Regions from separate parts of the Chromobacterium paludis genome, predicted to be linked through region 1. Evidence: riboswitches for the same ligand, from Rfam matches in the RefSeq annotation. Region 1 holds a riboswitch; the other holds the start of a gene.
The links. Region 1 has a riboswitch for thiamine pyrophosphate ahead of thiC (phosphomethylpyrimidine synthase ThiC). Riboswitches for the same ligand answer to the same signal wherever they lie in the genome.
Positions count from the first base shown of each region.

Region 2: it holds a riboswitch for thiamine pyrophosphate, as region 1 does, so the genes downstream of both, FYK34_RS10105 (thiamine ABC transporter substrate-binding protein) here and thiC (phosphomethylpyrimidine synthase ThiC) in region 1, are expected to answer to the same signal.

Region 1 covers NZ_CP043473.1:3,624,889-3,640,751, reverse strand. Annotated here, with positions in the region: gene FYK34_RS17260 (uracil-DNA glycosylase) at 59-781, opposite strand; gene FYK34_RS17255 (rhodanese-like domain-containing protein) at 895-1,221, opposite strand; gene FYK34_RS17250 (protein-L-isoaspartate O-methyltransferase family protein) at 1,224-1,883, opposite strand; TPP riboswitch at 1,980-2,125, shown strand; partial or broken gene thiC (phosphomethylpyrimidine synthase ThiC) at 2,285-4,102, shown strand; gene FYK34_RS17240 (DUF2789 domain-containing protein) at 4,206-4,445, shown strand; gene FYK34_RS17235 (gamma-glutamylcyclotransferase family protein) at 4,585-4,917, opposite strand; gene FYK34_RS20570 (hypothetical protein) at 5,008-5,169, opposite strand; gene FYK34_RS17230 (GGDEF domain-containing protein) at 5,344-6,459, shown strand; gene FYK34_RS17225 (GGDEF domain-containing protein) at 6,545-7,666, opposite strand; gene FYK34_RS17220 (hypothetical protein) at 7,735-8,028, opposite strand; gene FYK34_RS17215 (EthD family reductase) at 8,276-8,635, shown strand; gene FYK34_RS17210 (winged helix-turn-helix domain-containing protein) at 8,639-9,847, opposite strand; gene FYK34_RS17205 (VOC family protein) at 9,979-10,350, shown strand; gene FYK34_RS17200 (class I SAM-dependent methyltransferase) at 10,436-11,062, shown strand; gene FYK34_RS17195 (substrate-binding periplasmic protein) at 11,068-11,829, opposite strand; gene pyk (pyruvate kinase) at 11,956-13,362, opposite strand; gene glpK (glycerol kinase GlpK) at 14,090-15,592, shown strand; gene FYK34_RS17180 (MIP/aquaporin family protein) at 15,710-15,863, shown strand, end outside.
Region 2 covers NZ_CP043473.1:2,181,937-2,197,799, forward strand. Annotated here, with positions in the region: gene uvrB (excinuclease ABC subunit UvrB) at 1-335, opposite strand, end outside; gene FYK34_RS10070 (serine hydrolase) at 638-1,507, shown strand; gene FYK34_RS10075 (GNAT family N-acetyltransferase) at 1,601-2,098, shown strand; gene FYK34_RS10080 (kinase inhibitor) at 2,240-2,785, shown strand; gene FYK34_RS10085 (helix-turn-helix transcriptional regulator) at 2,791-3,591, shown strand; gene FYK34_RS10090 (ABC transporter ATP-binding protein) at 3,588-4,538, opposite strand; gene FYK34_RS10095 (ABC transporter permease) at 4,513-6,078, opposite strand; gene FYK34_RS10100 (GNAT family N-acetyltransferase) at 6,075-6,626, opposite strand; gene FYK34_RS10105 (thiamine ABC transporter substrate-binding protein) at 6,690-7,706, opposite strand; TPP riboswitch at 7,753-7,847, opposite strand; gene FYK34_RS10110 (DUF1800 domain-containing protein) at 7,971-9,416, shown strand; gene FYK34_RS10115 (DUF1501 domain-containing protein) at 9,427-10,605, shown strand; gene FYK34_RS10120 (substrate-binding periplasmic protein) at 10,609-11,385, opposite strand; gene FYK34_RS10125 (hypothetical protein) at 11,510-12,340, shown strand; gene FYK34_RS10130 (winged helix DNA-binding protein) at 12,345-12,857, opposite strand; gene pxpB (5-oxoprolinase subunit PxpB) at 12,997-13,659, shown strand; gene FYK34_RS10140 (5-oxoprolinase subunit C family protein) at 13,656-14,585, shown strand; gene pxpA (5-oxoprolinase subunit PxpA) at 14,575-15,312, shown strand; gene FYK34_RS10150 (DUF969 domain-containing protein) at 15,376-15,863, shown strand, end outside.

The DNA of each region.
Region 1 (15,863 bases):
AGCTACTAGCTTAGGGCAAGCCGTCCGCCGCGCAAAGTGGCGAGGCGGATGGCATGTTTTAGAACAGGCTGTTTTGCGCGGCGGCGGGCGCCCAGCGTACCGGCTGGCGGCCGCGGGCGAGCAGCCAGGCGTTGACCTGGGAGAAGTGGCGGCAGCCGTGGAAGCCGCGGCTGGCGGACAAGGGCGAGGGGTGGGCGGCGGTCAGCACCAGGTGGCGGCTGCTGTCTATGCGCTCGGCCTTGGTCTGCGCCCAGTTGCCCCACAGCAGGAAGACGCAGCCGGGATTCTGCGCGTTGACGGCATCGATCAGCGCGTCGCTGACCGTCTGCCAGCCCAGCTTGCCGTGGCTGCCGGCCTTGTCGCGCTCCACGGTGAACACGCTGTTCAGCAGCAGCACGCCCTGCTGCGCCCAGTGGCTGAGGTCGCCGCTGGCCGGAATGCCCAGGCCCAGGTCGGCCGCCAGCTCCTTGTAGATGTTGCGCAGGGACGGCGGCACGCGCGCGCCGTCCGGCACGGAGAAGGACAGGCCCATGGCCTCGCCGTCGCCGTGGTAGGGATCCTGGCCCAATATCACCACCTTGACGTCCGCCGGCGCGGCGTAGCTCAGCGCGTTGAACACCAGGGGCGCGGGCGGAAACAGGGTCTTGCCGGCCTCGCTTTGTTGGCGCAGTTCGCGGTCTATGCCGGCCAGTTTGGCGGCGACGGCGGGCTGGCGCAGCACGGTTTCCCAGTCCGGATGGACGCGGGCCAGGGCGGGGGATAGATAGCTTAGAGAGGACATGGCGTTTCTTTGAGACGGGTAGGGCGGAGGATGCGACTTGGAGACGGCGCGGCGCGTTTTGTTCCAAGCAAAACACCGCCCGCAGGCGGTGTCTTGAACAGGGCGCGGCGCGCTCAGTAACGGGCGACGGACGCATCCACCTGCGTCGACCAGGCGTCGATGCCGCCTTGCAGATTGATCACGTCGTCGAAGCCGGCATTCTGCAGGAACAGCGCCACCTGGGCGCTGCGCATGCCGTGGTGGCAGATGGCGACGATGGTGGCGTCGTCCGGCAGTTCGCTCATCCGGATGGGAATCAGATTCATCGGGATGTGCACGCTGCCCTCGATGTGCGCGAGCTGGTATTCCCAGCCTTCGCGCACGTCCAGCAGCAGCGGGCGCTTGGCCTGCGGGTCAGCCAGCTGGGCGGCGAGGGCGGGGGCGGTGATTTCGCGCAGCATGATCAGAAGCTGAAGCGAGCGGGTTCGACGGCTTCGAACTTCTTCAGACGCTCGATGCAGGTTTCGAACAGCGTGGTTTCGCGGAAGCTGGTGTCGGTCTCGCGCTGGATCAGCTTGCAGCTCATCACCGGCAGATCGCCCACCACCAGGATCAGGCGGCCGCCGACGGCCAGCTGGTCCTTCAGTTCCTGCGGCACGACGGGCAAGGAGCCGCCAACCACGATCACGTCGTAAGGCGCTTGCTGCGGGAGACCCAGCACGCCGTCGCCTTCCACCAGGGTGACGTTGGCGATGCCGGCCTTCTTCAGGTGGGCTGCGGCGCGGTCTTTCTGCGCCGGGTCGATTTCCACGCTGACGACGTGTTTGCCCAGCTTGGCCAGCAGCGCGGTCAGGTAGCCGCTGCCGGTGCCGATTTCCAGAATCTTGTCGCCGGACTGGATCAGGGCGTCCTGGGCCAGGCGCGCTTCCATCTTAGGCTGCAGCATCTTGCTGCCGTTGGGCAGCGGCAGTTCGGTGTCGACGAAGGCCAGTTGGCGCTGATTGTCGGACACGAAGTCCTCGCGTTTCACGTGGAACAGCAGGTCCAGAATGGTGGAATCCAGGACATCCCACGGGCGAATTTGTTGTTCGACCATATTGAAACGGTTTTTTTCGAAATCCATCAACTTACACTCCGGTGGCTGGGAGTCCGCCGGCGGCGGCAAGACTCTGGTCATGACGATAACTTGCGATTATCCCATATTTGCCTTACCTTCACACGGCATCGCTAGGGGTCCTGCGCCTGGCGTTCGGCGTAGATGGCTACCAAAGCGTAGGACATCGGGCTGAAGCGCGGCGCGGGTGAGAAATACCCTTGGAACCTGACCCGGATAATACCGGCGTAGGGAAGCGTCACCTGCCCGCCATGGCCACGCCATACCCGCAGCCGGCCCCGCCGGATCGCTCCTTGCGCCGCTTCATCGCTTTTGGAGACACCCGCCCGATGAACGCGCCCGTAAACAAGCAAATGGTGGTGGACGCCGCCGCCATCCAGCCCTTGCCTAACTCCCGCAAGATCCATGTCGCCGGCAGCCGCCCGGACATTCAAGTGCCGATGCGCGAGATTCGCCAGGCCGACACGCCGACCCAGTTCGGCGGCGAGCAGAACCCGCCCATCTACGTCTACGACACCAGCGGCCCATACAGCGATCCGGCCGCGAAAATCGACATCCAGAGCGGCCTCGCGCCCTTGCGCGCCGCCTGGATCGCCGAGCGCGGCGACTGCGAGCAGCTGGATGGCCTGTCCAGCGAATACGGCCGCGCCCGCGAGGCGGACCCCAAGCTTGCCGAGCTGCGCTTCAATCTGCAGCGCAAGCCGCGCCGCGCCAAGGCCGGCCGCAATGTGACGCAGATGCATTACGCGCGCCAAGGCATCGTCACGCCGGAGATGGAGTTTGTCGCCATCCGCGAAAACCTGAACCGCCGCGCCTATGTGGCATCGCTCAAAGCCACCGGCAACACCCGCTTGCTGGAGCTGATGACGCGCCAGCACAAGGGGCAGAGCTTCGGCGCCAATCTGCCGGACGAAATCACGGCGGAATTCGTGCGCCAGGAAGTGGCCGCCGGCCGCGCCATCATCCCGGCCAACATCAATCACCCGGAATCCGAGCCCATGATCATAGGCCGCAACTTCCTGGTGAAAATCAACGGCAATATCGGCAATAGCGCGGTTACGTCGTCGATTTCCGAAGAAGTGGACAAGATGACCTGGGGCATACGCTGGGGCGCCGACACCATCATGGACCTGTCCACCGGCAAGAACATCCACGAAACGCGCGAGTGGATTTTGCGCAACAGCCCGGTGCCCATCGGCACCGTGCCCATCTACCAGGCGCTGGAAAAGGTGAACGGCAAGGCCGAGGACCTGACTTGGGAAATCTTCAAGGACACGCTGATCGAGCAGGCCGAGCAGGGCGTGGACTATTTCACCATCCACGCCGGCGTGCGCCTGGCCTATGTGCCGATGACGGCCAATCGCATGACCGGCATCGTGTCGCGCGGCGGCTCCATCATGGCCAAGTGGTGCCTGGCGCACCACCAGGAGAATTTCCTCTACACCCACTTCGAGGAGATCTGCGAAATCATGAAGGCCTACGACGTGGCCTTCAGCCTGGGCGACGGCCTGCGTCCGGGCAGCGCCTGGGACGCCAACGACGAGGCGCAGCTGGGCGAGTTGAAAACCCTGGGCGAACTGACCGAGATCGCCTGGAAGCACGATGTGCAGGTGATGATAGAAGGCCCCGGCCACGTGCCGATGCAGCTGATCAAGGAGAATATGGACAAGGAGCTGGAATGGTGCCGCGAAGCGCCGTTCTACACCCTGGGGCCGCTGACCACCGACATCGCGCCCGGCTACGACCACATCACCTCGGCCATCGGCGCGGCGCAGATCGGCTGGTACGGCACCGCCATGCTGTGCTACGTGACGCAGAAGGAGCACCTGGGGCTGCCGAACAAGAACGACGTCAAAGAGGGCATCATCACCTACAAGCTGGCGGCGCACGCGGCGGACCTGGCCAAGGGCCATCCCGGCGCGCAGATCCGCGACAACGCCTTGTCCAAGGCGCGCTTCGAATTCCGCTGGGAAGACCAGTTCAATCTGGGCCTGGACCCGGACAAGGCACGCGACTTCCACGACGAAACGCTGCCGAAAGACAGCGCCAAGGTGGCGCACTTCTGCAGCATGTGCGGTCCGCACTTCTGCAGCATGAAGATCACCCAGGACGTGCGCGACTTCGCCGCCAAGCAGGGCATCAGCGAGCAGGATGCCTTGCAGAAAGGCATGGAAGTGAAGTCCATCGAGTTTGTGCAGAGCGGAGCCAAGCTGTACGACAAGATCTGATGTTGCAGAGGCGGAACAACGGCGGGGCTGCCCGGCGTTTTTTATGCCTGCCGTATCGGCAAGCGGTCTAGGATGAGCGTATCCCCCAGCACAGGAGCCTGCGATGGACACCAGCAATCACCAGTTGCCCGGCCTGTTTCGCCAACTGGGCCTGGCCGACGAACCGGCGGCGATGCGCGCCTTTATCGCCAGCCATCCGCTGCCGCCGGGCGCCAGCTTGGCCGAGGCGCCGTTCTGGAGCGCCGCGCAAGCATCTTTCCTGCGCCAGGCGCTGGAATGCGACGCCGAATGGAGCGAGGCGGTGGACGAGCTGGCCGTGCTGCTGCAACAGGGGGAGGCTTAAAAACCGGTAACACAACCACTGCTTCGCAGCCTGGCGTGACGCGGGGTTTTGTGAAGGTCTCCTCGATTGTGGATAAAAACAAGAATGGGCGATAGCTTGTGGATAAGCTGTCGCCCATTCTTATTTCACCTGCTGACGCTCAGGCGGCGATGTAGACCCAGGCGCGCTCGCCATTGTCGAGCAAGGCCTGCACACGCCGGTAGTCGTCCACTTCATAGAGGTCGGCTTGAGCCAGTTCCTGCTCGCTGATGTTGAACACGCTGCCGGCGACGCGGTCTTGCTGACAGTCGCTCGGGTGGATGATGGGATGGTGGGTCTTGCCGCTGGCGCGCACTACCTCGGCATCGCGGATTTCCAGCATCTCCCGCTTGAATCCCACCAATTGCGCAGGATGGCCGTTCAGCAGGCGGCCGAAGGTAGCGAGCTGCACATTGTCTTGCTGCAAGGTGCCGTAAGAGAACAGTTTGGGCATGGTTCCTCTCCCGTTGAATGGGGTTTTCACATCGTATCATCGGGCATGGCCGATAGGCGCATTCCCCTCTCCCCTTGTGGGGAAAGGGGCTTATTGCGGGAAAAAGCCGTTATCCAGCAGCATATCCTCGAAAAAAGCGCCATATGGTTTGGACGGATGGTGGATATGGATTTCCAGCACCCAGAGCGACTCTCTGGGCGTGTGGGGGAAATCGGCCAGCGCGCCCTTATGCAGCGCGGCGGTGCGCGGCATCCGCCTGTGCTATGCCGATCTGGAGGAGGACAGGTTGCGGCTGGGCGTGGCCAGGCTGGGAGGGGCGCTGCGCGAACAGGCTAACAAATGGTAGACAAGGGCTTGGACCTGCTAGATTGAAAAAGAATGTCTGTGTTTTAGGTTTTCATGACAGTAGCCATGGATGGATATGGAATGAAACAGACCGATCAGACTTTGCTGGAGCAACTTCGCATCACGGAATTCGAGATCGAGCAACGCAAAATGCTGTTTGGCCTGGAGCCGCGCGATGAGTTGTTGCTGCGCGCGGCCGGCAATTCGATAGAGGCGCATCTGGACGATCTGGTGGACCGCTTCTACGAGTTGCAGACCAGCACGCCGGAAATCGCGCTGCTGATAGGCGACGCCGATACCTTGCAAAGACTGCGCGCGGCCCAGCGCCGCTATGTGATAGACCTGTTCAGCGGCGTCTATGATCTGGACTACGTCAACAACCGCCTCCGCATCGGCCTGGTGCACAAGCGCATCGGCGTGGAGCCCAAGCTGTACCTGGCGGCGGTGCAGACGCTGAAAACGCTGTTGGTGCAGAAGCTGGGCAACATCATCCCGGATCCGGACGTGCTGATGCATACCCAGTTGTCGCTGGACAAGCTGGTGATGTTCGACGTGGCGCTGGTGTTTGAAACCTATATCCGCAGCCTGGTGGCGGAAATTGAGGCCTCGCGCAACAAGTCCGAGCAATATGCGCGGCTGCTGGAGGAAAAGGTGGCGATGCGCACGCGCCAGCTGGAGGTGCTGTCGCGCACCGATCCGCTGACCGGCCTGTTGAACCGCCGCTACTTGGACGAGACGCTGACCCGGGTGCTGCGCGGCGCCCAGTACCGGCGCGAGAAAGTGGCGTTGGTGTATGTGGACATCGACAATTTCAAGCACATCAACGACAGCCAGGGCCATCAGCGCGGCGACGAGATTCTGCGCGTGCTGGGCGAGATCATCTGCCGCATTTCCCGCGCCGAGGATGGCTGTTTTCGCTACGGCGGCGACGAATTCTGCATCGTGCTGCCCAATTGCGACGCGCGCCACGCCGAGCAGACCTTCATGTTGCGGCTCAGAAACGAAATGGCGAAAGTCTTGCCCGAGGTCAGTTTGAGCATGGGTTGCGCCGAGACCGGGCCGGATGATTTCATTCTGCCCGATGTCTTGCTGGACCAGGCGGATCAGCGCATGTATCGGGTCAAGCAGGATGGCCGCTTGCCGCCTGCGCCTGAGGACGGCGTGCCGGAAGCCAGCCCTGGGGACTACGCGGACTAGGGGCGCTTGAGCTGGGGCTAGCGGTCGCGCCGGGATGCATTTGCGGCGCCCACGCGATCCCGTCATCCAGCGTCAACCCTTACTCTCACAGCAGGCACACCCGGTTGCGGCCGTCCCGTTTGGCCTGGTACAGCGCCTGGTCCGCCTTTTGCTGGGCGCTGGCGAAATCGTGCTGGCGGCATTGCCATTCGTAGACGCCGGCGGAGAAGCTGCAGCTCAGATCGGGCTGGCCGGGCAGGGGCCGCAACTGGCTGAACTGCTGGCGCAGCCTTTCCGCCACCACATAGCCCGTTTGCGCCGGCGTGTCCGGCATCACCAGGCAGAATTCCTCGCCACCATAGCGTATCAGCAGGTCGTTTTCGCGCACGCCGTTGTTCAGCACGCCTGCCAGGGCCTGCAAGACCATGTCGCCGGCAGGATGGCCGTAGCGGTCGTTGATGGACTTGAAGTGGTCGATGTCCAGCATCACCACGCAGACGCGCTCGGTGGAGGCCTCCAGCGTGCGCAGCCAGTATTGCAGCGCGCGGCGGTTGCCGGTCGCCGTCAGCGGGTCGATGTTGGCGGCGTCTTCCAGCCGGCTGTTCTGCCGCTGCAGTGCGATATTGAGAAAGCCCACCGCGCCGCAGACCTGGGCTGCCGCGGCGAAGGTCAGCGCCCAGTGGTGGACGGTATCCTGGGGATGGGGCAGCAGAGGGAGGCCCTGCAGATGGCGCAGGATGTCGGTGGTGTCGCGCCAGATGAACAGGATCGCGCTGACCAGGAACAGCAGGGCGGTGGGGCTGAAGCGGTTATGGCACACCTGGCGCTCCGCCCGCCAGTACAGCCAGGCGGCGGCCAGGTACAGCAGCGGGATCTCCACGGCGTCGACAATCAGTTGCGCCGTGGTCCACGGCACCCACTGGTTCAATCCGGCGTAGGCCGCCACCGCCAGCCACAGCCAGTCCGGCAGCCGCTTGCCGATCAGGCGGGCGATGACCATCAGCTGCAGGGTGATGCCGCCCGTCGTCATGGCGGGGCCGATGCTGCGCTGCAAAAAGCCCGGTCCCAGCAGATGGCCTTCCAGCAGCATGCCGCCGGCCAGCAAGAGCGAGGCCTGCAGCCAGCGGTGCCGCGCGCGCACCAGGTCCGCGCGCACGCTGTGCTGCCAGGTGATGAGGCCTATGCTGGCGACTGCCAGCGAGACCATGATGAGCAGGTAGTCTGACATGGGCGGTCAAGCGAGAATGAGCGATATTTGCTTCATTCTAGCAAAGGGCGGCCCTGCCTCTGCCGGCGCTATGGAGAAGGCTTGAGCGCGCCCTTGGCCGCCGATGCCTGCTGTTTGAGTTGGTCCAGTTGCTGTTTCCATTCCGGATTCAATGCCGCGGCGCTGTCCACTGCCTGTTTGGCTGCGCCCAGCGCGGCGCTGGCCTGTTGTTTCCATTGCCCCAGCGGCGCGCTGGCGGCATCCAGGCCCTGATGCGCCTCGCCGATGGCGGCGGAGGCGGCCTGTTGCAATTGAGCGGTTTGTTGCTGATTGCAGCCGGCCAGCGGCAGCGCGCAAACGGCGGCGAAGATGACGATGCGCATGGTTTTGTCCTGTGGTTGGCGTCTTGCTACAGAGCCGCAGGCGGATGGCAAGTTCCTGTCAACACCGGTTAAGCCAAGCCCTGATCCTGCGTTGCGGCTCGTGGCCTTACGATTTGTCCTGTCTGCGTAGGCGCGGCGCGGCTTTGCTTATCGAGATTTGCTTCGCGGCGCTCAGTTGAAATGACATTGGCAATGCTTGGCGTTTGGGTTTATGTTGTGCCTTCTTTCTTCTTGCCAGGAGTCTGCCATGATAACCGTCAGCGTTCTCTACCCGCATCACGCGGGCGCGCATTTCGATTTCGGCTATTACCTGCAAAACCACATGCCCATGGTGCAGCAATTGCTTGGCCATGCGCTGAAAGGCGCGCGGGTCGACCGCGGCCTGTCCGGCGCGGAGGCGGGCAGTCCGGCCGGCTATGTCGCGCTGGCCTTGCTGCAGTTCGATACCATGGAGGCGTTCCAACAGGCGTTTGGCCCGGTGGCGGCGCGCATCATGGGCGATGTGCCGAACTACACCGATATCCAGCCGCAGATCCAGTACAGCGAAGTGGCGTTGTGGGACGAGCGCCAGCCAGGCGTCAACGGCTGGTATGCCGACGCGCAATAAGCGTTAACTGGTCAGGCGTCCGGCCAGGCCGTCCGGCGCCTGGCTGACGGCCAGCCTGGGCGCGCCGTGCCAGGCGGCCAGCTTGTTCAGCGCGGTCTTCAAGTCGTCGGCCAGCCGCTGGCTGACGCGCACGCCCGGCTCCAGGTGCAGCGATTTGACCTCGAACACGCCCTGGGCGCGGTGAGCCTTGGCGTCCAGACGGCCCACCAGCTTGCCGCGGTTCAGTATCGGCAGCGTGAAATAGCCGTACTTGCGCTTGGGCGCCGGGGTGTAGCACTCGATCTTGTAATCGAAGTCGAATAGCTCCAGCGCGCGCTTGCGGTCCCATACCAGCGGGTCGAACGGCGACAGGATGGCGGTATTGCCGCTGTTCAGCTTGCCGGCCGCCGCCAGTTCCAGCTCCGCGGCCAGGCTGGCGTGGACGAAGGCGTCGTGGCTCCAGCCCTCCACTTTGACCGGAATCAGCTCGCCCTGGTCGGCCAGGCCATGCAGCAGTTCGCCGTAGGGCGCGCGCTTGAGCCGGTAGTAGTCGGCCACCCACGCCGGCTTGGCCAGGCCCAGCGCGCGGCAGCTGTTGCGCATCTGCTCCAGCCGCACGTCTTCGGGAGAAGGCAGGTCGCGCGCGTCGTCCCAATCCGGCAGCACCCGCTCGGCCAGGTCGTAGACGCGCTGGAAGCTGCGGCGTTCCTTCACCATCAGCCTGCCCAGCGTGAACAGCGCTTCCAGATGGCGTTTTTCCGGCTTCCAGTCCCACCAGCCATTTCCCTTGCCGCCCTGGCGCTCGAAATCGGCCGAGCGCGCCGGGCCGTGTTCGCGGATGCGCTCGACGATGGCCTCGATGTCGGCGCGGTGCTGCTCGTACCAGCGCTGTGAAAACTTCCAGCCCATGCCCTCTGCGTTCAACATGCGGTGGCGCAGCAGGCGGTAGTCCTCCACCGGCACGAAGCAGGCCTCGTGCGCCCAGTATTCGAACAGCGCGCCCTCGGCCAGCAATTGGTCCAGCCAGGCCGGGTCGTAATGGCCGATGCGGCTGTACAGCACTAGGTAGGGGCTGCGCGCCACCACGCTGATGGTGTCGATCTGCAGCAGCGCCATGCGGCGGATGGCGGCCAGCGCGTCGGCCTTGGCCGCCTTGCGGCGCGGCGCGGCGAGCAGGCCTTGGGCGGCCAATTGCAGATGGCGGGCTTGCTGCAGGGAGAGGTGTATCGTCATGGCGGGTTTGGGCGAGGGTGGGAACGAAGACTATAGCAGGCGCGACAAGCGAGGTCAGTTGTCATGCCTATGGTATGACGGGGCGGCGAGTTTGTGGCAGAGTGGTTAACCCAATGCTCAGGAGCTAGCGCATGATCAGCCATCTCGACCATATCGTACTGACCGTCCGCGACATCGAGGCGGCGGCGGCTTTCTACCAGCGCGCGCTGAAGCTGGAAGCGGTGACGTTCGGCAATGGCCGCCGCGCGCTGCGTTTCGGCAACCAGAAGATCAATCTGCAGACTTTGGGCCAGGAGACGCGCAATCACGCCGCCATCGGTTGCGGCGACCTGTGCCTGATCGCTTCCGCGCCGCTGCCGGAGGTGATTGAACACCTGAAGCGCGAGGGCGTGGCCATCGTCGAAGGGCCGGTGACGCGCAGCGGCGCGATGGGGCCCATCACCTCGGTGTATTTCAAGGACCCGGACGGCAATCTGGTGGAAGTCAGCAGTTACAATTTTTGAAAACCAGGATGCAGGATAAAGAGGCTGGCATGCCGGCGCATCCTGAGTTGCCGCAGGCGGTGGCTGGAAACTGATGCGGCTATTGATGGAAGAACGAACAGTGGAGAACGGGAAAGTGGGGAACCTGGCCGATGTGCCCAGCCCGATAGACCTGCGCCAGATGGCCGACGCGGCCGAATGGGCGGCCAAGGCAATGGAAAAGCGGCCGTGGCGCGTCGAGTTTTTCGACCGTTTCGCCCATGAGCTGGCGGGCGCCTGCAGGGTGCTGGAGCTGGGCTCCGGCCCGGGCTTTCTGGCGCGCCACCTGCAGGAACGTTTGCCGCAGCTGCGCCTGGAGCTGTTCGATTTTTCCGAGGCCATGCACCAGCTGGCGCGCGAACGGCTGGGCGTGTTGGCGGAGAGGGCCGATTTTCGCCTGGGCAGCTTCCGCGAAGCGGACTGGGCACGGGGCTTGCCGCTGTACGACGCGGTGATCACCAACCAGGCCGCGCACGAGGTACGGCATAAGCGCCATCTGCCGGCGCTGCACCGCCAGGCGCGTTCGCTGCTGCGGCCGGGCGCGTCCGACCATTACGCCGGCGGCGACGGCATGGCCAATGATCAGTTGTACGCGACGGTGGAAGAACAGGAAGCGGCCTTGCGCCAGGCTGGCTTCGGCGATGTGGCGCTGCTGATGCGTCGGGGCGGGCTGGTGTTTTTCCGCGCCGAGTGAGGGACTCAGCGCGCAGCGGGCTTGCCGGCGAAGAAATCGCGCAGCAGCGCGTCGTAGCTGCCGTCGCGGCGCATCGCCTCCAGGGCCAGGTTGAAGCGCGTCAGCAGGGCCTGTTGCTGCGAGCTTCGATTGATGGCGAGAAAGGACGGATTGCTGACTAGCACGGCCTGGGACAGCGAGATGTCGCGATAGCCGTCTTGCCGCAGCGCCAGTTGCAGCGACTCGCGTATGCCCAGCACCACGTCCAGCCGGCCCAGCTTCAGCTGGCGCAGGTTTTGCTCGTCGCTGTCGCCGTCCAGGGCGCTGAACTTGCCGTCTTTTCTGGCGTGGTCGAAATCGTCGCCATAGCTCCAGCCGGCGATCACCCCGACCCGCTTGCCATTCAAATCCGCCAGCGAGCCATAGCCGCTAGCCTTGGCCGGGTAGGCCATGACCACGCGTTCCAGGAACAGTGGCTGGCTGAAGTTGAACAGTTTTTCGCGCTCGGCGGTTTTGATGATGCCGCCGGCCGCCGCGCTGCCTTTGCCCAGCTCCTGCAGGGCCAGGCGCCAGGATCCGGCGCGCAAGGTGACGGCGATGCCGGCCCGTTCGCAGATTTTGGCGATCAGCGTGGGGTAGAGTCCGCTGGCGCCGTGTGGACCGGCATACATCAGCGGCGGGTTGCTGGCGTCGACATTGACGATCAGGCCGGGCGGCTCGCCGGCCTGGCTCTGCTGGACGAGGAGCAGCGCCAGCAGCAATAGGCCTTGGATGATTTTGTGCGGCATGCGGGACATCGTGGGAGCGGAATCACTCTTGCAGCATAGTATGCGGCGCGGCTTGCTGAATGCCGGACTGGACCATGAAAAAACGGAACCCTAGGGTTCCGTTTCGCGTTGGCGGCGGACTGGCGTTTATGGGTAAACGATGCGCAGCAGATTGGTGGAGCCGGGGGTGCCGAAGGGCACGCCGGCGATGATCACCATGGGCTTGCCCTGCTCGGCCAGGCCCAGCTTGGTGGCGCAGAAGGTGGTCTTGACGACCATGTCTTCCAGGTTTTCCGCGTCCGGGCCGTGGTAGGCCACCACGCCCCATACCAGGGACAGGCGGCGCGCCGTGGTCAGATTGGGCGAGATGCCCAGTATCGGCGTGGACGGACGTTCGCGCGCCAGATAGATGCAGGTGGAGCCGCTGGTGGTGAAAGCCACCGACACGGTGACCGGCAGCAGGGTGGCCACCTTGCGCACACAGGCGGCGATGGCGTCGGTGCGGTCCGGCTCGTCGGCCGCGCTGTAGTCCAGCGCCATCACCTTGCGGTAGTCCGGCGCGCCTTCCACGCGGCGGATGATGCGGTCCATGATCTGCACCGCTTCCAGCGGGAACTGGCCGGCGGCGGTTTCGGCCGACAGCATGACCGCGTCCGCGCCTTCGTAGACGGCGGTGGCCACGTCGTTGGCTTCGGCGCGCGTGGGCGTCGGCGCGGTGATCATGGATTCCAGCATCTGGGTGGCCACGATGACCGGGCGGCCCAGGTGGCGGCATTGATGCACGATCTTGCGCTGCGCCACCGGCACGTCTTCCGGCGGCAGCTCCACGCCCAGGTCGCCGCGCGCCACCATGACGGCGTCGGACAACATGGCGATGGCGTCCAGGTCATCGACGGCGGACGGTTTTTCGATCTTGGAAATGATGCCGACGCGCTTGCCGACGATGTCGCGCAGCTCCTGGACGTCGGCCGCGGTTTGCACGAAGGACATGGCCAGCCAGTCCGCGCCTTCGGCCAGCGCGAATTCGGCGTCCTTGCGATCTTTTTCAGTAATGACCGACAGCGGCAGCACGGTGTTGGGCAGATTGAAGCCCTTGTTGCTGGACAGGTCGCCGCCCACCGCGACGCGGGTGACGATGCGGCGCGGTTCCACTTGTTCCACGTGGAACGCCAGTTTGCCGTCGTTGACCAGGATGCGGTGGCCGGGCTGCAGCGCGGCGAAGGCTTCCGGGTGCGGCAGCGTGGCGCGCTTGTTGTCGCCGGGCACTTCATCCAGCACGAACTCATAGGCGTCGCCGGTCTGCACCGGCGTGGCATGCGGGAATTTGCCGATGCGCAGCTTGGGGCCTTGCAGGTCCACCACTACGCCCAGCGGGCGGTCCAGCGCCTTTTCCGCGGCGCGGATGGCCTGCAGCCGGGCGCGATGGTCGTCATGGCTGCCGTGGCTCATATTGAGCCGGAAGATGTTGACCCCGGCGCGGGCCAATTCCAGGATTTGTTCCGGGGTGCTGGAGGACGGCCCCAGCGTAGCGAGAATTTTGGTGTTGCGAAGCATGACAGTCCTTTGCGGCCCATCCGGCCGGTTGATCAGGAGCGAGGTGGCGTGTGGCGGCCATGCCGTCGGCCGAGCAGCGGCGCTTCGCGCCGGCTGGCGATATGGCTTCATATGAAATGATGCCATGGCGCGGCGACGGATTTCTTGCGCTGGGTCCAAAACTTGGCGTCCAGCGGCGAGAGTCATCGTGCCATATCTGGCGTGTAGCGTCATAACTACGTAAATATGGCATTTCGATTGCAAAACAACGTTTTGTGGCGATGGTTTGAGCAGGTTTCGGCAATCTTGTTTTCGAATATTTTCTTATTTTTTCCTTTTTGGTAATTGGCGTGTGGCGCAGGCAAAGGCTTGCCCCTCGGCCTTGTCGCGTGCTTTTTCCGCCTGTCTTGTTGGCCGGTTGGAGTCAGTGCTGCCACGACTCCGCACATTTTCGGCAATTTTCCGTTTTGCAGTGCATCAATTATTTTGATGTAAAAATGTAGCGTCGCGCTACATGGCGTAAGTATTTGAAATTCAATGGAATGATTGGGGTTTCATTCGGGTGGATAACCGGGGGCGGCTTGAAGAATGTACTTTTTTTAACACGACGATTGACATCCTGCCGTTCGCGAATAGAATTGTCCGCAAATAAAACGAACGTCATAAGCAAAAAAAGCAACACACAACGCAACGTTGACATCCCCGGCTGTTAACCACGCCGCCTTACCGGCAATCAGGAGAAGACACAATGAGCGATCAGTACGTACTGGCCTTGGACCAGGGCACCACCAGTTCCCGAGCCATCCTGTTCAACCGCAGCGGCGACATCGTGTCGCTGGCGCAAAAGGAATTCCGCCAGATCTACCCGCAAGCGGGCTGGGTTGAGCATGATCCGCAGGAAATCTGGGGCGGCCAGGTGGGCGTGGCCGCGGAAGCGGTGGCCAAGGCCGGCATCGACGGTCGCAGCATCGCCGCCATCGGCATCACCAACCAGCGCGAAACCACCATCGTGTGGGACCGCGAAACCGGCCAGCCGGTGTACAACGCCATCGTGTGGCAGGACCGCCGCACCGCCGAGTTCTGCGACGAACTGAAAGCCCGCGGCCTCTCCGAACTGATCCGCTCCAAGACCGGCCTGCTGGTGGACGCCTACTTCTCCGGCAGCAAGATCAAGTGGATTCTGGACAATGTCCCCGGCGCGCGCGACCGTGCCCGCGAAGGCAAGCTGGCTTTCGGCACTGTGGACAGCTGGCTGATCTGGAACTTCACCCACGGCAAGGTGCACGTGACCGACGTGTCCAACGCCTCGCGCACCATGCTGTACAACATCCACACCCTGGAATGGGACGCCGAGCTGCTGGACATCATGGGCATCCCCGCCTCCATGCTGCCGCAAGTGAAGAGCTCCAGCGAAGTGTACGGCCACACCCACGCCGCCCACCTGGGCGTGGAAATCCCGATCGCCGGCGTGGCCGGCGACCAGCAGGCCGCCTTGTTCGGCCAGCAGTGCACCACGCCGGGCATGGTGAAAAACACCTACGGCACCGGCTGCTTCATGATGCTGAACACCGGCGACACACCGATCGAATCGTCCAACAACCTGCTCACCACCATCGCCTGGAAGGTGGACGGCAAGGTGCAGTACGCGCTGGAAGGCTCCATCTTCATCGGCGGCGCGGTGGTGAAATGGCTGCGCGACGGTCTGGGCATCATTCGCCATTCGGCAGACGTCGGCCCGCTGGCGCAGGAAGTGGAAAACAGCGACGGCGTCTACCTGGTGCCGGCCTTCGCCGGCCTGGGCGCGCCGCACTGGAACGCCAGCGCCCGCGGCACCATCGTCGGCGCCACCCTGGGCACCAAGGCCGCCCACATCGCCCGCGCCGCGCTGGACAGCATCGCCTACCAGACCCGCGACGTGCTGAAGGCGATGGAAGCCGACGCCAAGATGAGCATCGCCGAGCTGCGCGTGGACGGCGGCGCCACCGTCAACGAGCTGCTGATGCAGTTCCAGTCCGACATCCTGGCCGTGGACGTGGTGCGTCCCAAGATCACCGAAACCACCGCCCTGGGCGCCGCCTACCTGGCCGGCCTGGCCGTGGGCTACTGGAAGAACGTGGACGACGTGCAGGGTCAATGGCAGCTGGACCGCCGCTTCCAGCCGGAAATGGCCGCCGACGAAGTGGCCGGCAACGTCAAGGGCTGGCAGCGCGCGGTCAACGCCGCCAAGGCCTGGGCCGACGACCAAGCCTGAGTCCCGCGGAAGCCCGTCGCCGCGGCGAGCGCGCCTCCGACTGCAACTTCCAAGCGATGAGCCGACCCGCCGCGGCAAGCGGCGGGCGGACGCACCCTTTTTCTGAAAGAGACAATCATGAATCCTTTGATGGGCGAATTCATCGGCACCGCCTTGCTGGTGCTGCTGGGCAACGGCGTGGTGGCCAATGTGCTGCTGAAGAACACCAAGGGCCATAACAGCGGCCTGATCGTGGTGGCCTTTGGCTGGGCGATGGCGGTGTTCGTCGGCG
Region 2 (15,863 bases), 1.4 Mb from region 1:
AAGTCGCGGCTGGGAACGTAGGCTTCCGGCTGGTAATAGTCGTAGTAAGAGACGAAATACTCCACCGCGTTGTGCGGGAAGAATTCGCGCATCTCGCTGTAGAGCTGGGCCGCCAGCGTCTTGTTGTGCGCCATGATGATGGCCGGCCGCCCGGTCTGGGCGATGACGTTGGCCATGGTGTAGGTCTTGCCGGAACCGGTCACGCCCAGCAGCGTCTGGTAGGACAGGCCATCGGACAAGCCCTCCACCAGTTGCGCGATGGCGGCGGGCTGGTCGCCGGCCGGCGGGAACGGCTGGTTCAGTTGGAACGGGCTATCGGGAAAAGTCAGCAGCATGGCGGGAGCGGACAGAGTGGCGAAACCGATGATTTTACGCCGGTCCGCGCCTAATCACATCCTTCTTTACCTGCTTGGATCCTTGCAGCGCGGCGACAACGGCCATCGCCGGCGCCAACATATGACGTGTACGAATTATTCTTTCGCGAAGTCTTCACAGCCCCGCAACATTGTTTAAAATGCAAGCAGGACATGGGCAGGCTTTTTCATGAAATGATGCAGGATTATTGCCTTATTGCCGAAAATGCCTGCCAGATGACTTCCTGCCCGCATTCAAAACAAGCGCACACACGGAGTGACGCATGATCAAGAAAATCGCAAGTCTGCTGATATCGGCGGCCCTGTCCGTTCCGGTAATGGCGGCTCCGCCCCAGGGCGTGATGGTGGCCAGCGAAATGTCCGGCTACGGCGCCCCGCGGCTGAATTCCCGTTCGGTGCTGGTCATCAACGGCAACACCGGCGAAACGCTGTACGAGAAGAACACCCATCAGCGCATGCCCATCGCCTCCATCAGCAAGCTGATGACAGCCATGGTGCTGCTGGACTCCGGCGCGCCGCTGGACGAACGAGTCACGGTGTCCGACGCCGAAATAGACCGCGTCAAGCACACCACCTCGCGCCTAGCCGTCGGCACCACGCTGAGCCGCAAGGAAATGCTGCTGCTGGCGCTGATGTCGTCGGAAAACCGCGCCGCCGCCACCTTGGCGCGCACCACCTTTCCCGGCGGCACCGCCGCCTTTGTCGAGAAAATGAACCGCAAAGCGCGCAGCCTGGGCATGACGGAAACCGTATTCCACGACCCTACCGGCCTGGACGTGCGCAACACCTCCACCGCGGCCGATCTGGCCAAAATGGTGCAGGCCGCCGACGATTACCCGCTGATCCGCGAGTTCACCACCACCGAGCAGCACCAGATCGTCTCCGTGCGCAAGCGCGTGCTGCAGTACCGCAACAGCAACGCCCTGGTGCGCGAAGGCGACTGGGACATCGCGGTGCAGAAGACCGGCTACATCCAGGAGGCCGGCCGCTGCATGGTGTTGCAGGCCGTGGTCGGCTCCCAGCCCTTGATCATCGTGCTGCTGGACGCCGGCGCCAGCTCGGCCCGCGTGCATGACGCCAAGAACATCAAGACCTGGCTGGAATCCCACCCTGGCAGCTGGCTGGCCGGCTGATCGCCCCGCATCGCCATGCAGGCCGCGCATCCCAATGGGATGGGCGGCTTTTTTCATGCCATACTATTTGACTCATTCGCCCAGGAGTCCGCCTTGACCATAAGCATCATCCCCGCCCGGCCGCAAGACGCCGCCGAAATCCACCGTTTCATCACCGAGCTGGCCATTTACGAGCGCGCCGAGCATGAAATGGTGGCCAGCGTCGCCGACATCGAAAGCTCGCTATTCGGCCCGCAGGCCAAGGCCCAGGCGCTGATGTGCCATGTCGATGGCCAGCTGGCCGGCTTCGCCGTCTATTTCTTCAGCTACTCCACCTGGCTGGGCAAAAACGGCCTCTATCTGGAAGACTTGTACGTCACGCCGGAAATGCGCGGCGCCGGCGCAGGCAAGGCGCTGCTGAAGCACCTGGCGCAACTGGCGCTGGAACAGGACTGCGGCCGCTTTGAATGGAGCGTGCTGGACTGGAACCAGCCGGCCATAGACTTCTATCAGTCCCTGGGCGCCAAGCCGCAGGCCGAATGGGTGCGCTACCGCCTGGCCGGCGACGATCTGCGCCAGTTCGCCCTGGGAAAAGAAACCGCAAGCGCCTGAGCTCAGGCCGGCAGCGTGGCAACCATGGCCGCAATCGCTCGCTGAAGAGCGCTTCGGCGCCGCAGGCGAGCGTTTCGGCGCAGCGGGCCGCCGCGGCGCCGCCTATCATCCTTCATGTCATGCCCCCACAGGAGAACCGATATGCGCACCGCCTTGTTGATCGCCAGCCTGCTGGCCCTGCCGCTGGCCGCCCACGCCGAAGGTTTCAAACTGAGCAGCCAGAGCATCGCCGACGGCAAGCCGTTGAGCCTGCGCCAAGTCTACAAAGGCTTTGGCTGCGAAGGCGGCAATGTCTCGCCGCAGCTGTCCTGGAGCGGCGCGCCGGCCGGCGCCAAGAGCTTCGCCATCACCGTTTACGACCCGGACGCGCCGACCGGCAGCGGCTGGTGGCACTGGACGGTAGTCAATCTGCCGGCCAGCGTCCACTCACTGCCGGAAGGCGCCGGCAACGCCGGCGGCCAGCTGCCGGCAGGCGCGGTGCAGGGCCGCACCGACTTCGGCGCATCCGGCTTCGGCGGCGCCTGCCCGCCGGTGGGCGACAAGCCGCACCGCTACCAATTCACCGTCTGGGCGCTGAAGACGGACAAGCTGCCGCTGGACGCCAACGCCAGCGGCGCCTTGGTAGGCTATATGCTTAACGCCAACGTCTTGGGCAAGGCCAGCCTCACCGCCACCTACGGCCGCTGAGCCGCATGATGGACCTCGCCCTGCGCGAATGCCGCATCGAAGCCGGCGAAATCCGCGCCCGCCTGCCCCAGCGCATCCGGCGGGTGCCGGTCTTCCTGCCGGCGCTATGCCGCGTGCGCCATGGCGTCAAGCGCATGTGGCTGGGCGAGCGGGCCATGTCGGCCGGGCCGGCCCAGTTGGTGCTGCTGCCGGCCGGCAGCGAGCTGGACATCGCCAATCTGCCCGACGCGCGCGGCTATCTGGCCGATCTCGTCGTCCTGCCGCCGGAACTGGTGGACCATTTCCGCCAGCGGCACGGACCGCTGCTGCTGCGCCAGAACGACGACGGCCAGCTCTGCCCTTCCATGGACGACACCGTCAGCCATGCCTGGCAATTGCTGATGAACAGCCTGCGCGGCGACGCGCCGCCGGAGATGCGGCAGCACCATGCGGAGGGCGTATTGCTGGCCCTGGCGCTGGCCGGCCAGGCCGGCCCCATGCTGCAGGAGCCGGCGGATCAACTGGCGCAGCGCGTCCGGCAATTGCTGATGCTGGACCCGGCCGCGCCATGGAGCGTGGAGGCGGCGGCGCGGCGGCTCAAGCTGGGCGCCTCCACCCTGCGCCGCCATCTGGCCGAGGAAGGCAGCGGCTTTCAACGGCTGCTCGAAGAGGTGCGCATGGGGCAGGCCCTGCAAAGCCTGCAAAGCAGCGCGCGCCCCATTTCCGATATCGCCGCAGCCAGCGGCTACGCCTCGCCGTCTCGTTTCGCCGCGCGCTTCCGGCAACGCTACGGCCTGACGCCCAGCGAGCTGCGGCGGACGCTTTAAGCCTGCAGCGGCAACAAGCGCGCCGGGTCCAGCCCCACGCCTATCTCGCCGCCGACAAACAGCGACGCCTGCCAGCGCGCGGCCTCGCGCGCGGACAGGCTCAACACGAGTTCGCCGGCCTGAGCCGCCACCTTGAGCCGCGCGCCATCCGGCAGCCAGGTCAGCTCCAGGATGTGCGCCGGCGGCTGATCGTCGCCCAGCAGCAGCGCCTGCGGCGGCGCCACTGCATGCGCCAGCACGTTTTCATAGCCGATGAAGCGCGCCAGCCAGGCATCGGCCGGCGCGGCCAGCAGCCGCTGCGGCGCGTCGCATTGCAGCAGCCGGCCGTCCTTCAGCACCGCCACCCGGTCGGCCAACGCGAAGGCCTCCTCGCGGTCATGGGTGACGAGGATGACAGGCGCGCCGGCCTCGCGCAGCAGGCCGCGGAAGTCGCGCTGCAGTTGCCGGCGCAAGTCCGCGTCCAGGCTGGAAAACGGCTCGTCCAGCAAGAGCAGCCGCGGCTGCGTCGCCAGCGCGCGCGCCAGCGCCACGCGCTGCTGCTCGCCGCCGGACAGCGTCCACACCTTGCGCCCGGCATGCTCGGCCAAGCCCACCCGCGCCAGCATGGCCCGCGCCTGCGCCTCGGCGTCGCGCTTGGGCAGGCCTTGTTCGATCAGGCCGAACATGGCGTTGCCCAGCACGTCCAAATGCGGAAACAAGGCGAAGTCCTGGAACATCAGCGCGAAGCCGCGCCGCTCCGGCGGCAGCTTCGCCAGATCCGCGCCGTCGAAGCGCAGCTCGCCGCCATCCGGCCGCTCCAGCCCGGCTATCATCTTCAGCAAGGTGCTCTTGCCGCAGCCGGACGGCCCCAGCAGGGCCATGGTTTCGCCGGCGGCGACGCTCAGGGAGACGTCGTCCGCCACCACGCGCGCGCCGAAGCGCTTATTCAGGTTTCGCAGCGTCAGCACGGCGGTCCTCCCATGAGCCGGCGCCTCCGGCGGTTTCTATGATCCAGAACGCGACGCAGGCCAGCAGCATCAGCAGGCAAGACAACTGCATCGCCGCGTCGGCGTTGGCCGCGCCGGGCTTGCCCAGCTTCTGGTAGATCAGCGTGGTCAGCGTCAGCCATTCCGGGCGAGACAGGAACAAGGTGACGGCGAACTCGCCCACCGCCGTGGCGGCGGCGAAGGCCAGTCCGCGGCGCAAGGCCGGCTGCAGCAGCGGCCACTGCACGCGGCGGAACACCCGCCACGGCCCGGCCCCCAGGCTGCGCGCGGAGGCGTTCCAGTGTGGCGGCTGGCCGTCCAGCGCCGTCAGCAGCGCCTTGGCGACGAAGGGGTAAGCCAGCAAGGCGTAAGCGCCCAGCAACAAGGCCAGCGCGGCGCTCCATTGCGGATACAGCAGCAAGAGGCCGAAAGCCACGCACACTGGCGAGGCGACGAAAGGCAGGAAAATCAGCGCGCGCATGGCCAGGCTGCGGCCGCAGGCAAAAGCGTGGGCCAGGCCCAGCGCGCCGGCCGCCAGCACGGTCAGCCCGGTGAAGCGCGCGCTGTTCCACAAGGCCAGCCGGACGTCGTCATCCCACAAGGCGGACCAGCCGGACGCGGCGGCCAGGCCGCGCCACAGCACCGCCAGCAAAGGCAGGCCGGCGAACAGCAGCAGCGCGGCCAGCGCGGCGGCCAAAGCCAGCTTTTCCTTCAAGCTGGCAGCCGGCCGCAAAGGCAAGGGCTCGACCTTGGCCGCGGTCGCCAGCCGCCGCGCCAGCCAGGCGTACAGCGCGGCCATGCCGCCGCACACTGTCAGCACCACGAGCGCCAGCGCGCCGGCGTCGGCCAGGTTCAGCTCGTAAGCCACCAGGGTGTAGATTTCCACCTCCAGCGTGGTATAGCGCTGGCCGCCCAAGATCAGCGCCAGGCCGAAGCCGGAGAAGCAATACAGAAACACCAGGCACAGGCTGGACAAGAGCCAGGGCAGCGCCGCCGGCCATTCCACGCGCCAGAAGGTCCGCCATGGCGTGGCGCCCAGCGTGCGCGCGGCGGCCAGCCGGCTGGCCGGCGTCTGGGCGAAGCCATCGCAGCCGGCGCGCACCACCAGCGGCAGATTGAAGAACAGATTGCCGTACAGCAGCAGCCACGGCGTGTCCTGCAGATTGACGCCAAACAGTCCCTGCGGGCCGAACAAGGCCAGCACGCCCATCGCCGCCACCAGGGTGGGCATGACGAAGGGCAGCATCAGCAGGCGCAACAACAGGAAGCGGCCGGGGAAATGGTAGCGCGCCAGCAGCCAGGCCAGCGGCGCGCCCAGCAGCAGGCACAGCAAGGCGCTGGCCGCGGCCTGGCCCAGCGACCACAACAAGCGCCAGCGCAGATAGGCATCGCTCAACAAGCCGGGGCTGAACTGCAGGCCGCCCTCGGCCAGCAAGCGAGCCAAGGGCAAGACGGCCAACAGGAATAGAAACAGCAGGGGCAAGCCGGCGAGCGCCGGCCTGGATGAAACAAACTGCTTCAAACACATGCTCCAGACAACGGCCAGTCAGCCGTCAATACATCCTCGCAACCGTCTTCATCGCGTATCTGCCCTACCTTGGCGAAGCCCAGCTGCGCGGCCAGCGCCTGCGACGGCGCATTGTCCGGCGCGATGGACAACACCAGCCGCGACACGCCGCCCCGCTCCGCCGCCCAGCCGGCCATGGCCAGCAGCGCCTCGCGCGCGTAGCCCTGGCGGCGGTAGGCCGGGTAGACCGCATAGCCCAGCTCCACGTCGCCGTAGCCGTTCAGATACGGATGGCCCGGCACGGTGTGGAAGTTGATATGGCCCACCATGGCCAGATCGTCGCGGCGCAGCAGCGCGCGCACCGACCACGGCGCGTAGGCCGGGTCTTCCGCCATGTCCGCCAGCCGCATCGCCATCAACTCCTTCTCCCGCAGCCAGTCGTCGGCGGGACGGCAGCCCAGGCTCAGCGCGGCGGCGTCCACGTCGCCGCGCAGGCAGGCCTGCAGGCACGCCGGCTCCAGATGGCGCAAGATCAGGCGGGGACCCATCACATCTTCAATCATCGCGCGGCTTCCCATCGACAATGCCGGCATCATGACAGAAAACGCTTGAAAACGTCATGCCTGTCACTGGCCGGACTTCAGCACCACCCGCGTCCAGCGGCTGACCCAGCCGCGCTGCTTGGCTGCCAGCGTGGCGTTGTCCGGCGTGTCGTGGGCGGCCGGTTGCTCGGCGTACTTGTACACCGGGTTCAGCTCGATCTTATCCATGGCCGGGTACATCCACATCTGGGTCGGGATGTCCTTCTGCACCGCGTCCGAACGCAGGAAAGCGATGAATTGCTGGGCCAGCTTGGGCTCCTTGCCGCCCTTGACCAGGGCCGCGCCCTCCACTTGGCGGAACACCGCGCCCGGCAGCGGCAGGTTGCCGGTCGGCGCGTCGGCCAGTTTTTCCTTGCTGTAGAACACCTCGGCCGCCGGGCTGGTGGCGTAGCTCACCACGATGGGCCGGCCGCCGCCGTTCTTGGAGAAGTCCGTGTAATAGGCTTCGGTCCAACCCTTGCTCACCTTCAGGCCGTTGTCGCGCAGTTTGCCCCACAAGGCGAAAGCCTTTTCCTCGCCCAGGGCATGGATGGTGGAGGCCAGGAAGGCCAGGCCCGGGCTGGAAGTGGCCGGGTTCTCCACCACCAGCAGGTTCTTGTAGGCCGGCAGGGTCAAATCATTCAGCGTCTTGGGCAGCGGCAGCTTGTTCTTGGCGAACCAGGCTTTGTCGTAGTTCAGCGTCACATAGCCATAGTCGATGGCCGCCATGCCCGGCAGGCTGACCTTGCCGCCCTTGGCCAACTCCGCCGGCAGCGGCGCCAGCGCGCCGGCCTGCTCGGCCTTGCCTATCAGGCTATTGTCTATGCCGAACACCACGTCGGCGATGGGATTGGATTTGGTCAGTATCAGCTTGTTGACCATCTCGCCGGCGTCGCCGGCCTTGATGATGGACACCTTGGCGCCGGTCTGCTTCTCGAAAGCGGCCAGCAGCGGCTTGTCGATGGCGAAGGAGCTGTGCGCGAGCACGCGCAGTTCGGCGGCATGGACGGACAGGCTGGACAGGCCCAGGGCGACGACGACTAATTTGGGGAACAACTTCATGAATCTCTCCGTGCAAAAAACGACGGAGCAAGCGGGCATGCAGGACGGTTCCCGCGCATCACGCTCCCTCCGCTGGCATGATCCAGATCAGGTTCTCAGGGTGTCTCTCAGCCCGCATGGCGGGCACCCCCGGTGACAGGCGCACAGTATAGCGGAGATTGCGGCAAACAACTTAACACTCTGGTCAAGCCGCTTAATACCGGCGTGAAAAGCCGTCGCTATGCTGCATACGCTCGCTGAGAAATCCACCCGAAATGGGGCAATATGATTCAGAAACTGCTGCTGACCGGCACCCTGCTCGCCCTGCCCTTCGCCGCCCTGGCCGACATCGGCGTCGATGGCGCGCGCCATCTGCTATTGCGCACCGGCTTCGGCGCCAATCCGGCGCAAATCGCCGCCTTCGCGCCGCTCAGCCGCGAAGCGGCCGTGGACAAGATCCTGGCCGGCGTGCGCGCCCAGGCGGTCACGCCGCCGCCGGGCTGGACCAATGAACCGTTTGAGCGTCCCAGCCAGCCCGGCCTGAGCGAAGAGCAGAAAAAAGCGCTGCAGCAGGAGCGCAACCAGCACGCGGTGGCGTTGCGCAGCTGGTGGCTGACCGAGATGCGCGACACCCCTTCGCCGCTGACCGAGAAAATGACCTTGTTCTGGCACAACCATTTCGTGTCCTCGCTGGAGAAGGTGCGTTCGCCGCAGATGATGTACCGGCAGAACCTGCTGCTGCGCCGCTACGCGCTGGGCGACTTCGGCCAGCTTTTGCACGCGGTGGCGCGCGACCCGGCGATGATGCGCTACCTGGACACCGTCAATAATCGCCAGGACCAGCCCAACGAGAACTTCGCGCGCGAGGTGATGGAGCTGTTCACCTTGGGCGAGGGCCATTACAGCGAGCAGGACATCCGCGAGGCGGCGCGCGCCTTCACCGGCTGGGGGCTGGATCGCGCGCAAGAATTCATTTATCGACCGCGGCTGCGCGACGACGGCGACAAAGTCATCTTCGGCCAACGCGGCGATTTCGACGGCGACGACGTGGTCGACCTGCTGCTGCAACAACCCTCAACCGCCGTGTTCGTCACCAACAAGCTGTGGCGCAACTTCGTATCGCCCACGCCGGACGCCGCCACGGTCAACAAGCTGGCGGCGGACTTCCGTCGCAGCCATTACCAGATCAAGCCCTTGATGCGCGCGCTGCTGCTGACGCCGCAGTTCTGGCGCAGCCAGGGCCTGCTGGTGAAGTCGCCCGTGGAGCTGACCGTGGGCACGCTGGTGACTTTCGACCTCAGGCCGCCGGACTGGCGCGTGATCGCCGGACTGAACCGCCAATTGGGGCAGGACGTGTTCGCGCCGCCCAATGTCAAGGGCTGGCCCGGCGGCGAAGCCTGGATCAACAGCGCCACCCTGCTCACGCGCAAACAGTTTCTGGACCGCATCGCCCGCGACGCCGCGCCGGCGCGCGACGCTTTCGTCCAGGCCGACGGCGGCATGAACGAGATGGCTGCCCGCGAGGCGCGCATCAACCGCTTCATCAACCGCGGCTTGAACTCGATGAAGCTGCAGCCGGACGAGTGGGCCGCCATGTATGGCGTAAGAAATCCCGACGATGCCGCCCGCCTGCTGCTGGCGGTGCCGCCGACCAACCCGCTGCCGCCCGGCGAAAGCGGGGCCAAAGCCATCGCCCAGCTGTTGCTGGACCCGGCGTACCAAGTGGAATAAGGAGCCCGCCATGTTCAAGCGACGCGAATTCCTGAAGGCGGCCGGCGCCGGCCTGATGCTGTCGGTGCTGCCCAATCTGTCCTGGGCGCTGGCCCCGGCCGGCTACAAACGCTTGCTGGTCTTGATCGAACTGAAAGGCGGCAACGACGGCCTCAACACCGTGGTTCCCTACGGCAGCGCCGACTACTACCGGCTGCGCCCCGGCATCGCCATCGCGCGCGAGCAGGTTTTGCAGATCAACGGCGACATCGGCCTGCACCCTTCCCTGTCCCCGTTGATGCCGCTGTGGCAGGACAAGCAGCTGGCCTTGCTGCAAGGCGTGGGCTATCCGGAGCCCAATCTGTCCCACTTCCGCTCAATTGAAATCTGGGACACCGCCTCGGCCAGCCAGCAGTTCCTGACCGAGGGCTGGCTGTCGCGCCTGTTCCGCGAGCAGCCGACGCCCAAGCACTTCGCCGCCGACGGCGTGGTGCTCTCCAGCCAGGTGCTGGGTCCGCTGGACGGCGGCGCGCGCGCCGTGGTACTGAGCCAGGCGCAGGACTTCTCGCGCCAGGTCAGGCTGGTGGAGGACCGGCAGCCCGGCCACGCCGGTTCGGCGCTGGAGCACATCCTGAAAGTGGAGGGCGACATCCGCCAGGCCGCTGCCAGCCTGGCGCCGCTGCCGCGCACCGCGGACAGCGAATCGCCCACCGCCGGGCCCAAGCCCAAGGGCGGCTTCGGCGTGGCGGTGCGCACCTTGACCGACACCCTGGCGCGCGGCGTGGACATCGCCGTCGCCCGCATCACGCTGACCGGCTTCGACACCCACGGCAACCAACAGCCGACGCAGGCGCGCTTGCTGGAGGAGCTGGCCGACGGGCTGGCGCAGCTGAAAACCGAGATGACGCGGCAAGGCCGCTGGGACGATACGCTGGCGCTGACATACGCCGAGTTTGGCCGCCGCCCGCGCGAAAACGGCAACCGCGGCACCGACCACGGCACCGCCAATGTCCACTTCGCGCTGGGCGGGCGCGTCAACGGCGGGCTGTACGGCCAGACGCCTCAGCTGGCAGGCGTCAACGAAGGCAATCTGCCGCACGCGATAGACTTCCGTCAGCTCTACGCCACGGCGATGGAAAACTGGTGGGGCAAGGACAGCCGCAATGTGCTGGGCGGACGCTTCGCCACGCTGCCCTTGCTGCGCGGCTGAGGCTCAGGGATCGGGATAGGCGATGCTGAAGCGGCTGCGGTAGAGCCGATCCACCACGCCCTCGCGCTTCAAGCCGCGTAGCGCGTCGGCAAAATCCTGGCACAGCGGCGGCGACACGCTGCGCTTGCTGAAGACGTAATAGGCCCCGCCCACGCGCCATACCGGCGGCAACGCCACGATGGCGGGATGCTGCGGCAAACGCGCCATTTCATTCGGCACCGTATCCATGGTGGCGAGCAGCAGATCTATCCGCCCCAGCTGCAGCTTGCGCAAGCTGCTGGCCAGGTTTTCCCCGGCGTCCACCCTGACCGCGCCGGGAGGCGCTTGCAGCCAATGATCCAGCCTGTCGCCGTAGCTGTCGCCATGGGTGACGCCCAAGCGGACCAGACCCAGCCTGCCCAGGTCCTGCAACTGGGCAACCGGCCAATGCGCCGCGCGATCCTTGCGCACCCACAGCCGCACCAGGGTGGGACTGTAGCCGGGCACGAAACAGGCAAACGCTTCCCGCTCCCGCGTTTTCAGCGCCTGCATCGCGGCATCCACCTTGCCCAGGCGCAGCTCCTGCAGGGTGCGCGACCAAGGCAGCTGGCGGTACGCCAGCCGGCAGCCGATGCGCGCTGCCGCCTGGTTCAGCAACTCCACCGAGTAACCCGCGGGCCGGCCATCCCGTCCCTGATAATGAAACGGCGGCCACTCCTCCCAGCCCACGCTCAAGGGCCGGTCACACAGGCCGCCCGCCGCCGCGACTCCCGCCGCCGCGCACAGGCAGAAAAAAAGCATCCAGCGCACGCATCCTCCTCCACACCCCATCGGCAAGCGTTCTGCTACATATCTAGAATGTACGATAGAATCATACTGTCCATACCTGGCCATAACCTAGCCACTCGCACAGAACGTCCAGCCGATGACCGCTAATCACAATACCAAGAACAATGGCCAAGCCCAACCCGCAGCAGAGGAGTTTCCCCTCCCCCCTCCGGAAAGCGAGGGCGCATTGGCCAACCAGGCCATTCCGCTGGGCGAATCGATATTGACCATCCAGGCCGGCGAACACCCCATCTACGGCATCATGCAGCGCAGCCGCGCCGTCACCGCCCAGTCAGACTACTACCGGCTGCAGTTTCGCGGCTATGCCCGTTCCGATGGCACGCACTGGGTGCCGATGGAAGGCGACGACAGCCGCTTTCACGCGCAATACAACCTGGCCTGGGTCAGGGTGGACCGCCCCAGCCAGACCGTCACCTTCGGCCCCAAGAACGGCGTGCAATGCAGCCCGGGACTGGAAGGCACCGGGCTGGACACCTATTTGTTCGGCAACGCCATCGCCTGGGCCAAGAGCACCTGCCCCGATTACGCCATCTCGCCCGGCCTGATCACCATCGGCTCGTCCTCGGACGAGGAACGCACCAAGAAGCACGCCTTCTACGCCAGCCAGGCCTTCCAGTTCGAATGGCAGGATCCGGCCCAGCGCAACGCTCTGTTCTTCAAGGACAAGGTCAGCAAATTGCTGGGCGTGTGGAACAAGGACGCGATACGCGAGTTCGGCGGCGAAGAAATGCTGCAAATGCTGGCCGGCCAGGACGAGGCCAGGATGGCGCTGCAATATGAGCTGGATCAGGCGGAAAACGCCCAGGACACTATGAAGCGCGCGCTGCAAAAAGAGAAAAGCACGTCGCAGATCCTGACCGGCGTGCTGATCCTGATGGCCATCATCGGCGTGTGGGCCCTGCTATAGCCCCCTAGAACGAAGCCCCGGCGCGGGCGGCCTGTTCGTACACGCCGGCCAGCATGCGCATCAGCTGCGCGATCTCGCCTATTTCCTGATTGGCCACGCCGCCGTCGCTGAGCGTCGGCATCAAGCACTGCTCGCGCACCTGGCGATAGCGCTCGCACAGCTCCTTGCCCTGCGGCGTGGTGGAGAACAGCACTTCCTTGCCACTTTTCTCACTCTCCACATAACCCATCTTCATCAGCTTCTTCAGCGCATAGGACACCACGTGCGTGTCCTCCATGTTCAGCACGAAGCAAATGTCGGCCAGCTTCTTCTGCCGCCCGCGGTGGTTGACGTGATGCACCAGCAGCACCTCGGTCGGCGTCATGTCCTTCTCTCCGGCCGCCGCCATGCAACGCACCATCCAGCGGTGAAACGCGTTGTTGACCACGGTCAGGCTGAACTCGAACTCCGACAGCTCAGGGCTGCGTTCGGAAACCAGGTGTTGCGAAGATACGATCTTTGGCAAAGCTGCGGTCATTTCCCCTCCCTCTGTCTTGTGCATTGATGTTTTCGTCATTTACAACATTAAATTGACGAGAAATTATCAACATTGCAGCATTACATTTAGGTAAGCTGGCGTCTATATAATATTCCTAAATCATATTCAATCCACAGCCATGTCTATCGACACCTCATCATCGCCCCAGATCCAATGGCTAGGCAACCAGGCCCTGACGCTGGAGCTTCCGCCGCCGGCCACGCTGGAAGGCCAGCGCCGCATCTGGCGGCTGGCGGAATGGCTGCGCGCCCTCGACGAAGTCCGCGAAGCGGTGCCCGGCATGAACAACCTGATGCTGGAGCTTCAACCCGGCGCCAAAACGGCGGGCTGGCCGGCCAGATTGCGCAAGCTGTGGCAGCAGGCGGAACAAGCGGCCCCGGGCGGACGCGTGGTGGAAATCCCCGTACGCTACGGCGGCGCCGCCGGGCCGGACTTGCAGGCGGTGGCGCAACATTGCGGCCTGACGCCCAAGCAAGTCATCACCCGCCATACCGCCGCGGAATACACCGTGTTCTTCCTGGGCTTCCAGCCCGGTTTCGCCTATCTGGGCGGCCTGGACCCTATGCTCGCCACGCCGCGCCATGCCACGCCCAGGCAACAGGTGCCGGCCGGATCGGTGGCGATAGGCGGCAGCCAGACCGGCATCTATCCGGCCGCCTCTCCCGGCGGCTGGCAGATCATCGGCCATAGCGACCTGGTGCTGTTCGATCCGGAGCGGCAGCCGCCCAGCGCGCTGCAGCCGGGCGACACCGTGCGCTTCGTCGCGGCGGAGGCGGCATGACGCTGGAAGCGATCAAGGCCGGCCCGCAAACCACGGTACAGGACCTGGGCCGATTCGGCGCGCGGCATCTGGGCGTCTGTCGCGCCGGCGCGATGGACACGCTGGCGCTGACCGTGGCCAACCGGCTGGTGGGCAATCCCGCCAGCGCGGCGGCGCTGGAAATCACCTTGCCGCCGGCCTGCTTCCGCCTGCTGCGCGACGGCATGCTGGCGCTGGCCGGCGCCGACTGCTCCGCCACCCTGGACGGCGAGCCGGTATGGCCGGGCTGGCGCACGCCGTTTCGCGCCGGCCAGGTGTTGCAGCTGCAGGCGCCGCGCCTGGGCATGCGCGCCTATCTGGCCGTGGACGGCGGCATCGCGCTGCCGCAAGTCATGGCGTCGGCCAGCACGGACCTGATGGCGGGCTTCGGCGGACTGGATGGCCGCGCCCTGCGCGATGGCGACCGGCTGCCGCTGGGCGCGCCCAAGCCCCCCAAGCCGCGCCGCGGCGTATGGCTGCCGCGCCCCGGCCCGCAAATCCGCGTCCACCCCGGCCCGGAATACGCCCTGCTGTCCAAGTCCGCCCGTGAACGATTGTGGAGCGCGCCATGGCAAATCACACCCAGCAGCAACCGCATGGGCTACCGCCTGTCCGGCCCCCGGCTGCAATTGGCCGAGCCCAGGGAAATGCCGTCGCACGGCGCGCTGCCGGGCCTGATCCAGCTGCCGCCGGACGGCCAGCCCATCGTGCTGATGGCCGACGCCCAAGCCACCGGCGGCTACCCGAGGCTGGGCATGGTGGCGGCGGCGGACCTCTGGCAATTGGGCCAGGCCAGGCTGGGCAGCTCCCTGCACTTCGTCGAATCCAGCCTGGAGGACCTCCGCCAGGCCGATCAGCAATGGCAACGCTACTTGAACAGAATAGAAAGGCTGCTCGATGAGGATTGATCTGAACGCCGACCTAGGCGAAGGCTGCGGCCAAGACGCCGAGCTGCTGGACTGGGTCAGCTCCGCCAACATCGCCTGCGGCTGGCATGCCGGCGACGCCGACACCATGCAAGCCGTCGTCAGGTTGGCCATCGCCAAGGGCGTGGCCATCGGCGCCCACCCCAGCTTCCCGGACCGCGAACACTTCGGCCGCCGCGAGATGAGCCTGCCCATGGAGTCCATCCGCGCGGGCCTGCTCTACCAGCTGGGCGCGCTGGACGCCATCGTCCGCGCCGAAGGCGGCGCGCTGGCCCACGTCAAACCGCACGGCGCGCTGTACAACCAAGCCGCGCGCCAGCCGGAACTGGCGCAAACCCTGGCCCGCGCCATCCGCGATTACAACCCGCGGCTGCGCGTGATGGGCCTGGCCGGCAGCCGGTTCATCGAAGCCTGCCGCGCCGAAGGACTGGAGACGCGGCAGGAAGGCTTCGCCGACCGCGGCTACCGCGCCGACGGCAGCCTGGTGCCGCGCGGCCAGCCCGGCGACCTGCTGGACACGGACGAAGCGATGCTGGCGCAAGTGGAACAGATGGTGCGTAAGCAGAGCGTGGCCGCTGTCGACGGCGAATCCGTGCCGTTGCAGATCGACACCATCTGCCTGCATGGCGACGGCCCCCATGCAGCGGCCTTCGCCCGCAGGCTCCGCCAACATCTGGAGCAGTCCGGCGTCGCCATCCGCGCCGACTAAACCGTTCCCGCGCCAGCGCGGCGGCTAGACCGCGCGGCGCTCCCCCAAGACAAAGGAGAAACCATGGATCAAGCTCTCAATCTCTGGCCGCTGCTAGGCATCGCGGTGGTGGTGGCCGGCTTCCTGCTGCGCTTCAACCCGCTGCTGGTGGTATGCGCCGCCGGCGTCGTCACCGGCCTGGCCGCCGGCATCCAGCCGCTGCCCTTGCTGGCCGAATTCGGCCACGGCTTCATGAAAACGCGCAATCTGAGCCTGATCGTGCTGCTGGTGCTGCCGGTGGTGGGCCTGATGGAGCGGCACGGCCTGCGCGAGCAAGCCCGCGAGCTGGTGCGCAAGATACGCAAGGCCACGGTGGGCCGCCTGCTGGTGGTCTATCTGTTTGCGCGCGAAATCTCGGCGGCGCTGGGCCTGACCGGCCTGGGCGGCCATCCGCAGATGGTGCGTCCCATCCTGGCGCCGATGAGCGAAGGCGCCTTCGAGCAGCGCCATGGCGAGCTGTCGCCGGAACAACGGCAGAAGCTGCGCGCCATGTGCGCGGCGACTGACAACGT